4 regions of the Arthrobacter sp. Rue61a genome follow, and region 2 is predicted to be linked to each of the others. Evidence: predicted binding sites of a transcription regulator. Region 2 holds the regulator's gene; each other region holds the start of a gene.
The links. Region 2 encodes LexA, which represses DNA repair genes until DNA is damaged. Its sites were predicted from a motif close to TCGAACANNTGTTCGA; they were not measured.
Positions count from the first base shown of each region.

Region 1: the regulator LexA is predicted to act here: its motif matches at 1,658-1,673, upstream of ARUE_RS06560 (Y-family DNA polymerase).
Region 3: the regulator LexA is predicted to act here: its motif matches at 1,232-1,247, upstream of ARUE_RS06535 (LexA family protein).
Region 4: the regulator LexA is predicted to act here: its motif matches at 1,498-1,513, upstream of ARUE_RS20980 (shikimate dehydrogenase).

Region 1 is NC_018531.1:1,406,393-1,409,555, forward strand. It holds gene ARUE_RS06550 (hypothetical protein) at 203-970, shown strand; partial or broken gene ARUE_RS06555 (RNA polymerase sigma factor) at 1,101-1,493, shown strand; gene ARUE_RS06560 (Y-family DNA polymerase) at 1,736-3,034, shown strand; gene ARUE_RS06565 (uroporphyrinogen-III synthase) at 3,048-3,163, opposite strand, start outside.
Region 2 is NC_018531.1:1,647,121-1,650,283, reverse strand. It holds gene ARUE_RS07595 (histidinol-phosphate transaminase) at 1-583, opposite strand, end outside; gene ARUE_RS07590 (LysM peptidoglycan-binding domain-containing protein) at 662-1,021, opposite strand; gene lexA (transcriptional repressor LexA) at 1,371-2,114, shown strand; gene ARUE_RS07580 (ATP-dependent DNA helicase) at 2,193-3,163, opposite strand, start outside.
Region 3 is NC_018531.1:1,401,214-1,404,376, reverse strand. It holds gene ARUE_RS06540 (LacI family DNA-binding transcriptional regulator) at 1-790, shown strand, start outside; gene ARUE_RS06535 (LexA family protein) at 787-1,218, opposite strand; gene ARUE_RS06530 (DsbA family protein) at 1,346-2,014, opposite strand; gene ARUE_RS06525 (cation diffusion facilitator family transporter) at 2,011-2,742, opposite strand; gene ARUE_RS06520 (ArsR/SmtB family transcription factor) at 2,739-3,065, opposite strand.
Region 4 is NC_018531.1:4,578,638-4,581,800, reverse strand. It holds gene ARUE_RS20990 (MFS transporter) at 1-432, opposite strand, end outside; gene ARUE_RS20985 (IclR family transcriptional regulator) at 636-1,406, shown strand; gene ARUE_RS20980 (shikimate dehydrogenase) at 1,610-2,524, shown strand; gene ARUE_RS20975 (bifunctional sugar phosphate isomerase/epimerase/4-hydroxyphenylpyruvate dioxygenase family protein) at 2,524-3,163, shown strand, end outside.

The DNA of each region.
Region 1 (3,163 bases), 240 kb from region 2:
TATGTCTTCGAACCTCAGGACTGCACGCTTGCGGGCCAGACGGACCATCTTGTCCTTCGCTGCGGAGCTGAGACCATCCTGGTGCCGCCCCAAAGTGACTAACTGTGGTGTCCGTGACGGAAAATCTATGTTTCCGCTGCCACGTTTACTGGTGTGCCGGACATGAATTAGTGACAGACGTTATTGAAGGTTGTGGGGAATCGTGAACGAAGACCAACTTGATGAGGCACTCCGACGTGCGGATCCCGCAAGCCAATGGGCCATGGCACCGGAAACCACGGACGGCATCACTGGCCATCTGCGGGCCATGGAGTCCTCACGGAAGCCGTCTTCCAAAGGGCGGCGCCGGAGGTGGATAGCGTTTCTGCTTGCTGGAGTGACGTGCCTGGGTGGGGTTGGCGTCGCTGCGCCCGCTGTCGCGAACTTCATGGGGTTCCTTGCCGAAGACGTGGAGAACCCGCCGCCGGTTCCAACGGCTGCCAGTGAGGGGCCGGTGCGGAATGAGGCCATCCCACATTCGGAATGGATCAACCCGCTGGCTTCCGACTACGTGGAGTTCGCCAAAACAAAGTACGCATCCCTGCCGCTCCCGCCGAGGTATAACGAAGCAGGGCTGAAGGACGCTTCCGCACTCAAAGAGGCGGACATGTATCGGGCCAACGATCAGGGTGATGGCATCATTACGCAAGATATTGCCCCCACGGTCCGGTATGAACACATTGTCAGGTGCCTCTGGCAGAAGGAATGGCTGGATCAGCACGAGCAAGGCAACGTTCAGGGTCAGGCTGCAGCTGTGACGGTCCTTCGGCAATCGTTGGCGTGGCCGGCAACTGTCGCCACCGATGGCGGCGGTGTCGTGGAGCGCATGACCGTGACTGTTTCTGCGGCGGAGACAGGGAACGCTGAGCAGCTGGAGGAGGATCATTGGCGTCTCGGCTGCCAGGGAATGATCAAGGGGCTGGAGCAGTGACGCCCGCCAGGCTTGAATCCGTGACGACCTCTACCAACGCCGAGGAAGATTTTGAAGACAGCGCCCGTGCCCTGACTCCTGCCTTGATGGCGTATTCTTTCGCCGGGTCGATCCGACCGGGGACGCCACCGATTGCGTCTCCGAGACGCTCATCGTTCTTTGGCGTCAACGCGACCGGCTGCCGGTCAGCCTCGACGAGCAACGGGCCTGGAGCTTTGGTGTCGCAAAAGGCGTGCTGGCCAACTACAGACGCGGCAAGCTCCGCAGGGGCGCCCTGTCCGAGAAACTACGAGCCGGCTTGATTCACGACCCTGGACCTGGGCACCGACTCGAAGCCGAAGTGCACGAGGCCCTCGCCACCTTGCGCCCGAAGGACCGCGAACTGGTCATGCTGATCGTGTGGGATGGCTTCGGAGTGGCCGAGGCCGGCGCCCTGTTGGGATTGTCGGCAACGGCTGCCAGGACTCGCTACTCAAGAGCCCGGAAACACTTGAGAGCCAGCATGGCCAGTAACGGCAGCTAAATCCCTACTCAGAGAACGGCAGGTTCCTGACGTAGCTGGCTAATACGGCGTTGTTCCAACGAACTGCGGTCAGACGGTTGAGGAACACGGAAGACTCCATGAAATCCTCTGGATCCATTGGGCAGCGAAGTTTTTGTCGGGGCCAAAAGGTACAGTAGAAGTATTCGAATATATGTTCGAATGCACGGCGTGTCCTGCACTGAAACAGGAGCGCGCGTGCTATTGCCGATCAAGGGATGGAAATGTCCAAGCCAGCGCTCATGCACCGGATGCAGGAGATTGCCCACGTGGATATCAACTGCTTCTATGCCTCGGCGGAGCGGGCCTTTAACCCGGCGTTGGAGGGCAAACCGCTGATCGTCCTGTCCAACAACGACGGCTGCGCCGTGACAAGGTCGCCGGAGGCCAAAAAGCTGGGGATAGGACTTGGGGAGCCGTGGTTCAAGCTTGCTCCGCGCGCCAAGGAGTGGGGGCTCGTGGCACTCTCAAGCAACTACGAACTGTATGGAGACATCAGCTCGCGGGTCATGGAGCTTCTGGCCCGGTACTCGGCATGGCAGGAGGTGTACTCCATTGATGAGGCGTTCCTTGGAGTGAAGGGACAACCGGACGATCTGCTGGAGCTGGGACGGACTATCAAGGCCGCGTGCCAGCAGCACGTTGGGGTTCCCGTCTGCGTAGGAATCGCGCGCACCAAGACCCTGGCCAAGCTTGCCAACAAGTGGGCCAAGCACAATCCGGCCTTCAAGGGAGTGTGCCGTTGGGACTCCATCCCGGAAGTCCAACGCGAAGCACTCATGGCACGGCTTTCGGTAATCGAGATCTGGGGCGTGGCCACCAGGCTCACCAAACGCTTGAATGCGATGGGAATCTTCTCGATCCTGGACCTGGTCCGCGCCGACCCGGTGGCGTTGCGGGACAAGTTTTCCATCGTCATGATGCGGACCATTTTGGAACTGCAGGGCACGCCCTGCATCCCCATGGAGGAGGAACGGATAGGACGGGACCAGCTAATTTTCTCCCGTTCCTTCTCCACACCGATTACCACTGCAGCCGAGTTGCGGCAGGTGCTCAGCGTCTACGGCCAAATGGCCAGTGCCAGGCTGGCCAAACATGATCTTCAGGCCAAGCTGCTGACTGCCTTTGCCGCAACATCGGTCTATAACCCGAACGACAAATCATTCCCCACAGTCAACGTCAGGCTGCCAATGCCAACCTCGGATCCCGTGCTGCTGACCAAGGCCGCGCACGCACTGGTTCCAAAGATCCAGGAAGGCGTGAAGTACGCCAAAGCCGGGATCATGGTCACGGATCTCCGGCCAAGCGGCAACCAGAAACCGTTGGAGATCTTCGAGAACCGGCATGAGGAACGCGGGATCGGCACCTTGCTGGAGCAAGTCAGCAAGCGGTACGGCCGCGGTTCCATCGGTCTGGGTCATGCCGGAATCAAGGGCGGCCCGGACTGGTCCATGAAACGCGACATGCTCAGCCCCCGCTACACCACCAACTGGGACGAACTCCCCTTGGTGAAGGCGGCGTAGCGTGTCAGAGAATCTAAGCCCGCAGCCGGTAACCGCGCTTCACCACGGTTTCCACGAGCTTGCCGTCCGGAAGAGAGGACCGCAGCCTGCTCACTGTCATATCCAAGGCGTGCACCGAACCGCGCAGGT
Region 2 (3,163 bases):
CAATGGCCTGGCTCGCTTCGCCGGCCTCATAGACGGCCTCGACGACGTCAAGGCTCAGGCCTGTACCCGTGGGGTTATTGGGTGAACACAGGAACACAATGTTGGCTCCCGTTTCCCGAACCTGGGCAGCGGCTGATTGGGCATCCAGCCCGTAGTCGTCGGCACGCACTCCGCGGACATACTCGGTGTCTGTGCCACTGGCAAGCAGGGGGTACATGGAGTACGTGGGAGGGAAGCCCAAGGCCTTGCGGCCGGGTCCGCCAAATGCCTGAAGGATCTGCTGCAGGACTTCATTGGATCCGTTGGCGGCCCAAATGTTGTCCGGAGAAAGTCCGTGGCCAAGGTACTCGGCCAAGGCTTCACGAAGTTCCGTGAACTCGCGGTCCGGATAGCGGTTCAGTCCTGTGGCCGCAGCGGCTACGGCCTCGGTGATGGCGGCTTGGACATCTGCGGGGACGCCATGAGTGTTCTCGTTGACATTGAGCAGAATGGGGACATCAAGCTGCGGTGCGCCGTAGGGGCTCAGTCCACGCAGGTTGGTCCGGAGGGGAAGTCGGTCAAGTCGCTCAAGCTGGTCACTCACCAACTTAGTTTAAGGGGCCTCCGGCACTGCCGACTAACTGTGACGCCCGATCACGGGTTCCTGCGGATGGGAACTGGCTCAGTTCGCCGGAACGAACAGCTGCTGGCCTGGCAGGATGCGACCGCCGCGGAGGTCGTTCAGCTGGATGATCTCGGCGATGACATCCCGAGGGTCCCGCTCGGGAGCGGCAGCGCCGGCGATGCCCCACAGGGACTGCCCCGGCTGAACCGTGACGGTGACGGCAACGGGCGGACGCAGTTGGGACTGCGAGTCCGAGGCCTTGGCTGGAGAGTTGATGAAACCGGCCAGGCTCAGCAGTGCCGCCACCAGCAGCATTGCCGGAATGCCGAAGAAAACAATCCGTCCCCGCCGGGTGAGACGCAGGCGAGCAGATGCCTGGGTGGTGCGGAAATCAGCGAACGTAGTGATTGCGGACATGAGCTGAGCCCTTCTGAGCTATTGCCAAGCTCCGGGGTGCCCGGTGCTTGGCGGCCAATTCTTGGTGTTCCCTTCCTCTGGCTCCGGATATTCGAACGCTATGTTCGAACATCCGGCTTCAGCATCAGGTTTATAGAACACATATTCGAACCTTGCTATGACATTTTTAGCACTTATCAACGAACGGTGTCGAGACTCGCTAGAACAAATGTTTGATAAACGCCTGTGCCTGCCCTACGTTTGAGTGAAGAAACAGCACTGTTTCAGTGGAACAGGAGGGTCTGACATTTTTTGCAGACCCGACAACCCCGGGCACGGTTCGGGGCCGAACGGAAGGGCATTGGCGAACATGGCAGCGAAAGCCACAGGCGGCGGGGCACCCCTGCGGAGCCAGCAGCCTCAAAAGAGTCCCAAGAGCCTGACTGTCCGGCAGAAGAAGATCCTGGAGACCATCCAACGGTCGGTCAATGACAACGGTTACCCGCCCAGCATGCGTGAGATCGGCGACACCGTGGGTCTGGCCAGTTTGTCGAGCGTTACTCATCAGTTGTCCCAATTGGAGAAGCTTGGTTATCTCCGCAGGGATCCCAAGCGTCCGCGCGCCATGGAAGTCCTGATGCCGCTGACCCTTGATGGTGGGGCGATTCCGGGAGTGGAAGCGCCCACCACCCTTCGCAGCGCGGGTGGCCTTGCCGTAACGGAACTCGCCAGCGCCAGCGATACCGCCATGGTTCCGCTGGTTGGCCGCATCGCTGCCGGTGGCCCAATCCTGGCTGACCAGACGGTGGAAGACGTACTTGCACTCCCCCGGCAACTTGTGGGGCACGGCGAATTGTTCATGCTGAAAGTGGCCGGCGACTCCATGATTGATGCCGCCATCTGTGACGGTGACTGGGTGGTGGTCCGCCGCCAGAACGACGCCATCAACGGCGACATCGTGGCCGCCCTGCTGGATGACGAAGCAACCGTGAAGACCTTCCGCCAGCGTGACGGCCATACGTGGCTGCTCCCCCAAAACACCCAGTACGAACCCATCCTCGGCGATCAGGCCACCATCATGGGCAAAGTAGTTTCGGTACTGCGCTCTCTCTAGACGCCGTTCCCCCTAGACGCAGCTCCATCTAGACGCCCCTTCCCGTGGACACCAGCAGGTGTCCACGGGAAGGTTGCGCTACGGGGCCTTAGCCGAGCCCAGACGCTCCAGAACGCCTCGGACCACTGATCGGTCCGTCGTTGCCCAGAAGGGCGGCAGGGCGGCACGCAGGAAGCCTCCGTAACGTTCCGTCGAAAGCCTCGAGTCGAGCACTGCCACTACCCCTTTGTCGCCCGTCGAGCGGATCAGGCGGCCAGCGCCCTGCGCCAGCCTGATGGCAGCGTGCGTTGCTGATACGGCCATGAAGCCATTCCCGCCTGATTGTGCCACTGCCCGGGAGCGGGCAGTCATGAGGGGATCATCGGGGCGCGGGAAGGGAATGCGGTCAATCACCACCAGACGGCATGAGCCGCCAGGAACGTCGACCCCCTGCCACAGTGACATTGTTCCAAAGAGGCAGGTGTCCGGCTCATCCGCGAATTGCTTTACGAGGGCCGCCATAGTTGATTCGCCCTGGCAGAGGATATCCACGTCCAGCCGGAGTCGCATGGCATCGGCTGCTTCCTCTGCCGCACGCCGTGAGGAGAACAGGCACAGAGCCCCGCCTCCGGAGGCCCGGATGAGGTCTTCCAATTCGTCCAGCGCCTCGGGCGAAGTTCCCCGACCGGGTTTGGGCAGGTGCTTAGCCACGTACAACACACCCTGCTTGGGGTAGTCAAAGGGCGATCCGACATCGATCCCTGTCCAACTCGGGGCACCGTCGCCAATCAGGCCGAGGCCGCCTGCTGCCGGCTCGAAGGCAGAGCCTATGGCCAGCGTGGCGGAAGTCAGCACCACGGTATGGCCGGCGAAGAGGCCCTCCCGAAGCCGTCCCGCGACACTGAGCGGGGCGATATTGATCAAAGCCGGGGCAGTCTCATCCGGTTGCGAATAGCCCTGCTGGGGGTCGAATGTGCTGTTCCGCGAGAACCAGACAACTTCCCGGTTCTCTTTGGCGGCCAGCATTCGCTCGCACAGTTCCAGGATGAGCATGAGCCGTGAGCGCGCGA
Region 3 (3,163 bases), 250 kb from region 2:
CATCCGCAATGAGGTCTACGCGGACATCCTCAGTGGTGTCCGCACGGCACTGCCCCAAGACCGTAACAGACTCATTCTCAGCGTCTCGCGGTCCATTGACGGTGAGGATCAAGGCGCGCTGGAGTCGCTGATTGAGGCACGGGTGGGCATCATCATCGCCGCCACGCTGCTGGATTCCGAGGAGCGGGTCCGGGAGTTGGCCCACATTGTCCCGCTCGTGAGCGTGACGCGCCCCGTAGAGGGAGTGGATAGCGTCTATTCGGACGACGCTGCCGGCGCCCGCGCCGCCACTGAACACCTCATCGGGCTGGGTCACACGAGAATCGCCCACTTGGCCGGGCCCGTGTACGACGGGCATACGGTCCGGAGGCAGAGCTACGCGAAAACCATGCGCGACGCCGGGCTGAAGCCACTTATGCTCGCGGCTGAGGACTTCACCCAGGACGCCGGACAGCGCGCGGCCACCGAACTGCTCAGCATGACCGAGCGACCAACGGCAATCTTCACCCACAACGACCAGCTGGCCCTGGGTGCCCGGGAGGCCGCGTATGCCAAAGGCCTCTCGGTGCCATCCGAGCTCTCCTTGGTGGGTTACGACAATTCGAGGACCTCCGGACTCCACGGCATCGATCTCACCTCCGTCGACCTTCACGCTACTGAGCTGGGACAGATTGCGGGCACCGTCGCGCTGGAACGCCTCAGCAATCCCGAGGCGCCCGTCGCTGACAGGCGAGTCACGCCGAAACTGGTGGTGAGAAACTCGACAGCACCACCGGCGCGCGTCACCTAGATGTGATGCAGGCACGTGGTGGCGACGCCCCAGATGGTCAGCTCAGACAACGCCGGAACGCGAATGTCCGGATACTTGGGATTGTCCGCCTGCAGAATTACACCTGACGGCGTGACGCGCAGCCTCTTGATGGTCAGCTCGCCATCAAGGACAGCCACGACGACGGACCCATCCTTGGGCTCGAGGGCCCGGTTGACGATCAACTCGTCGCCGTCGCTGATCCCGGCGCCCTCCATGGACTGACCCGTCACCCTCACCACGAAAGTGCTGGTGACATCCTTGATCAAGTGCTCATTGAGATCGATGCGGCCATCAAAATAGTCCTGCGCAGGTGACGGATACCCCGCCGCCACCGGTATAGGCGCCAGCAGTACTGACATTAGGGAGAAGCCCGCATCTATCACGCGGGGGCCGACTATCACGCCCACAACACACCTTTATTCGAATATATGTTCGATAATTGAGTGTACAGCCAAGGGCGGACATTTGGGCTAGCGGACCACCATGGTGCGCTCAGGGAAAGGACGTGGCAGCTGCCTAGGCCTTTCCGGCCATTTAGCGCACGGCGTCGTCGAGGAGCTGGCGGAACTGGGCTTCGGTATTCAGGGTGAGCTTCTTTCCGTTCAGGAAGAACGTAGGCGTGCCAGTCACGCCGAGCGCTTTCCCGTCGGCGACGTCCCGGCTGATCCGGTCCTTGCTGGCCTGGTCTGCCACCGCGGCATCGTACTGATCCATCTCCAGGCCGATTTCTTGGGCGAAGGTCCTGAACTGCGCTGCCTGGGAGGTCTGCTTTTCGCCCCATTCGCTTTGTGTCGCGAAGAGTTTCGCTGCCATTTCCTGATACCTACCCTGCTGGGCAGCAGCCTCCGCGGCCAGTGCAGCGGCGCCTGAGTTTCGGTGACCGGGCAGCGGGAAATAGCGGTGGACGAACGTAATCCTGTCCCCGTACTCCTTTTTCAACTCCTCCACCAGAGGCTCAGCGGCGAGGCAGGATTCACACTCGAAGTCCAGGAACTCCACCAGCTGGGCTTTCTCCATGGCCGGGCTCGTCACCCGGTGACTGTCCTCCCTGACAAGCCGAGCTTCAGCGGCCGCAAGTGGGGCAGCCGGAGCCGGCTTGTTGGCGGTGAGCACTGCGTACCAGATCGCTCCCGCACCAACGATTGCGCCGAGGAGGATCCAGATCGCGATGCGGACCCATCGACCGGAAATGACTGCGCTCATCGTTCGGCCGGCTTTGTTCCAAGCTCCGCGGCAACAGTGACAGCCACAGCATCCGATCCGCACTCGGCGCAGCAGGAATTCGCATGGCCGTGATCGGCGTCCGGAATGGCGCAGCAAGCTTCGCCCTTCCAGGCGTTGATACCTTCGCGGACGGCTATTCCGGCAATGACCAGCGCCGCGCCGGCATCGGCCCACCACCAGCCCAGGGTACTGTTCAGGACCAAGCCGATCAGCAGAACGGCGGAAAGGTACGTGCAGAGCAAGGTCTGCTTGGAATCGGCGACGGCGGTCCTGGAACCGAGCTCACGCCCGGCACGTCGCTGAGCCCACGACAGCACCGGCATGATCGCCAAACTCAACGCAGCGATAACGATGCCCGGCGTTGAATGCTGAGCCTCCCCCGCCCCCAAGAGTGAGCGGACAGCGTCCACGGTCACGAACGCAGCCAAGACGAAGAAGGAGACGGCTATGATCCGCAACGTCAGGTGCTCACGCCGCTCCGGATCCTCGGCAGAGAACTGCCAAGACAACGCCAGAGCAGAGGTCACCTCAATGACCGAGTCCAGTCCGAAGCCGATCAGCGCCGAGGAATCCGCGACCCCTCCGGCCCAGAGCGCCGCGACCGCCTCTATGACGTTGTAAGTGATGGTCGCTGCAGCGAACAGCCGGATCCTGCGGCTCAGGACCGTTCGGCGATCCGATACCGCTGCGTTCATCACTACCGTCATGCGAAGCACTCCCCATCCGGCGCACAGCAAGCCGGGTCCACGGCCAGAACCACGCCGATCAGGTCTTTGATCGCATGACCAAGCCTGGCATCCGCCAGCTCATACCGGCTCCGCCGCCCATCAGGAACCGCCACCACTAAGCCACAGCCGCGAAGGCACGTCAGATGATTGGACATGCTCTGCCTCGACACCCCCAACGAATCAGCCAGATCCGAGGGATAGGACGAGGCGTCAGAGAGGGCAAGAAGAATCCGTGCGCGGGTCGCATCCGACACCGCATAGCCAAACCGGGCCAGCACAGGCGCCTGAGTGAGTGTCTCCATACGAAAAAAGTACATTGACCGCTGTATTCACGCAATTCTGTACTCTTCCCTTGTTTGCCCAATCACGGGCTCCTCGTCCTCAGGCGCGGAACGCCACG
Region 4 (3,163 bases), 1.8 Mb from region 2:
GGCGCCGGCCTGCTCACCAGCGGCAGAAAGTCCCTGGCAGAGACGGGCGAATACCAGCAGGACGGGTGCCCACCAGCCGATGGTCTTGAAGTCCGGGAGGCAGCCGATCACGAACGTGGCGGCACCCATGAGGACCAGCGTGAACATGAGGACTTTTTGTCGGCCAATGCGGTCACCGAAGTGGCCCAGGATCACAGCGCCCACGGGGCGGGCAACGTAAGCGAAGCCGAAGGTCGCGAACGACATGATGGCTGCGTTGGCATCGGCAGACGGGAAGAACACATGCGGGAAGATCAGGGCTGCGGCCGAGCCGAAGATGAAGAAGTCGTAGTACTCAACGGCGCTGCCAAGGAAGCTGGCAAGCGCGGCTTTCTTGGGAGTTCCTGCGGTGGTTTCAGTGCCTGGCGTCGCTGACGGCATTGTTTGACTCATGAGGGGTTCCTTCTGTGACGACGATGTCGCGGATCTTGCTTCGGTGGGAAGACCAGAGCGAGGTGCGGCCGGATCATCCCGAAAGTAACCACATGGTGAGAGCTACTTGTGCAATACAGCAATAGTGGCTGTGAGTGGGGTCACTTGTCAAGAGAAGTCCCCACCATCTAGAAATAGCTCTCACTATGTGAGAGCATCGACGTATGAGTGTGAAAGAGGACACAAAGACCGACATGGTCGGCAAGGCCCTGAGCCTGCTGGTACTTCTGGGCAATGAGCCGCGTGGCGCAAGTGCGGCCGATCTGGCCAGGAGTGCCAGCCTTCCGTTCAGCACCACCTATCGCCTGCTGGGTTCGCTCACCCGTGACGGGTTCGTGGACTACGAGCCCGATGGGCGCCGTTATCACCTGGGATTGCGTGTCTTCCAGCTGGGTCAGCGCGTTTCCAACCACCACGGTTTTGCCGCGACAGCGCTGCCGGTCCTCCAGCGAGTCACCGAGCGCACCCATGAGGCCACCATCCTGTCCGTCCGCGACGGCAACCACCACCTCACCGTGAACAAGGTGGATGGCCCCAAGACCTTCCGCGTCACCAGCGACCCCGGGCACTTGGGCGCCTTGCACACCACTTCCGTGGGCAAGGCACTCGTCGCGTTCGAAGAAGAGGTCGAGCGGAAGCGACTCCTGGAAGAGCTTCCCCTGGATCCCTTGACCGAGCACTCGATCACCGACCGGGACAAGTTCCGGGCCGAAATCGAACAGGTGCGCCGCCAGGGATACGCCGTGATGGATGAAGAAAACGAGATCGGCATGCGCGCTGTTGCCGTCCCGGTCCTCAACTCCCAGGGTCACGCCTTCGCCTCACTCGCCGTCGCAGTGCCGGTCTTCCGCCTCACCATGGAGGAACTCATCGCGCACGTCCCCACCCTGCAGGAAGCCGCGGCTGAACTCGCGGCCCGCCTGCCCCAGCGCTAACTCAACTGACTGGCATGAGTGGTTGTTATCAGCGCTCAGAACAACCATAAATGCCAGCTAGTTGGGTGTGCATCGCCTCGATGTTCGCGATAAGAACAAGCGTGCGGAATATGAACACTTGTAGTAATCTAAATAACACCCGGTCAGGCGGCGCCCCAGAAAAGCGCCAACGCCCCGGGTGCTGAAGTCAAAGGAGCTTTAGGATGAGCAACCGAGCCGAGTCCGTTCTGGTGGGCCTCATAGGCGAAGGGGTCATGCCCTCGCTCACGCCGCCCATGCACGAACGCGAAGCCGATGTGCAGGGCCTTCGCTTGCTGTACCGCCCCCTCGACCTGCTGGAACTCGCATTGCCGGCCACCGCCGTCGGAGACCTCCTCACAGCGGCCCACCGCATGGGCTTCAACGGCCTGAACATCACGCATCCTTGCAAGCAGCTGGTGCTTGAACACCTTGACGAAATTTCCGACGACGCCCGTCGCCTGGGTGCCGTCAATACGGTCCTGATTCAGGACGGTCGGTTTACCGGCCACAACACGGATTTCTCGGGCTTCGGCTCCGCGCTCGCCGACGGTCTCCCGAATGCCAAGCTGGACCGCGTTGTCCAGCTCGGTGCGGGCGGTGCAGGTTCCGCCGTCGCCTATGCCCTCCTCAAAGCCGGCGTCAGCACGCTGAACCTCGTGGACATGGACCCGGCACGGGCTGCGGAACGAGCCGCTGAACTTGGCGGCCTCTTCCCGCAGGCCACAGTCACCGCGCACGCCCCCGCAGAACTCGGCGACATCATGCCCCTTGCCGACGGTCTGGTGCACTGCACCCCGATCGGCATGGCCGCCCACCCGGGACTGCCCCTCGACATCGAACTTCTGGAGCCACGCCAGTGGGTGGCTGACATTGTCTACCGCCCGATTGAGACGCAACTCGTCCGCGAAGCGCGGGCAAAGGGCTGCGACGTCCTCGACGGCGGCCGGATGGCAGTCGGTCAGGCGGCTGACGCTTTCCACCTCATCACAGGCCGCGAGGCCGACCGCGAGCGGATGCGGGCACACTTCCTGGAACTCATCGCAGTGGAGGACGCCGCGGCTTCGCTGACCCCCGAGCTGACGAAGGCAGGCCACTGATGCGCACCGGAATCGCCACAGTCTGCCTGTCCGGCACGCTGAAGGAGAAGATGCAGGCCTGCGCCATCGCGGGTTTCGATGGCATCGAGATCTTTGAACAGGACCTCGTCACTTCACCGCACAGCCCGGAAGAAGTCCGGAAAATGGCTGCCGACCTTGGCCTGGGCCTTGATCTCTACCAGCCGTTCCGCGATTTCGACGGCGTCACGCCGGAGCTGCTGAAGGCCAACCTTAAGCGGGCCGAGGCCAAGTTCAACCTCATGGAACGTCTGGGCATGGACACCATCCTGGTCTGCTCCAACGTGGCCACCGCAACCATCGACGACGACGAACTCCGCGCCTCCCAGCTGGCAGAACTTGCAGAACTGGCCGGGGATCACGGCGTCAAGGTTGCCTACGAGGCCTTGGCTTGGGGCAAGTACGTCAACGACTACGAGCATGCGTACCGCCTGGTGGAGATGGTTGACCACCCCAACCTCGGCACCTGCCTGGACTCGTTCCACATCCTTTCCCGCGACTGGGACACCGCGCCGATCGAGCAGATCAACGCGGAGAAGATCTTCTTCGTCCAGGTTGCCGACGCCCCCAAGCTCTCCATGGACGTGCTGTCCTGGAGCCGTCACTACCGTGTGTTCCCGG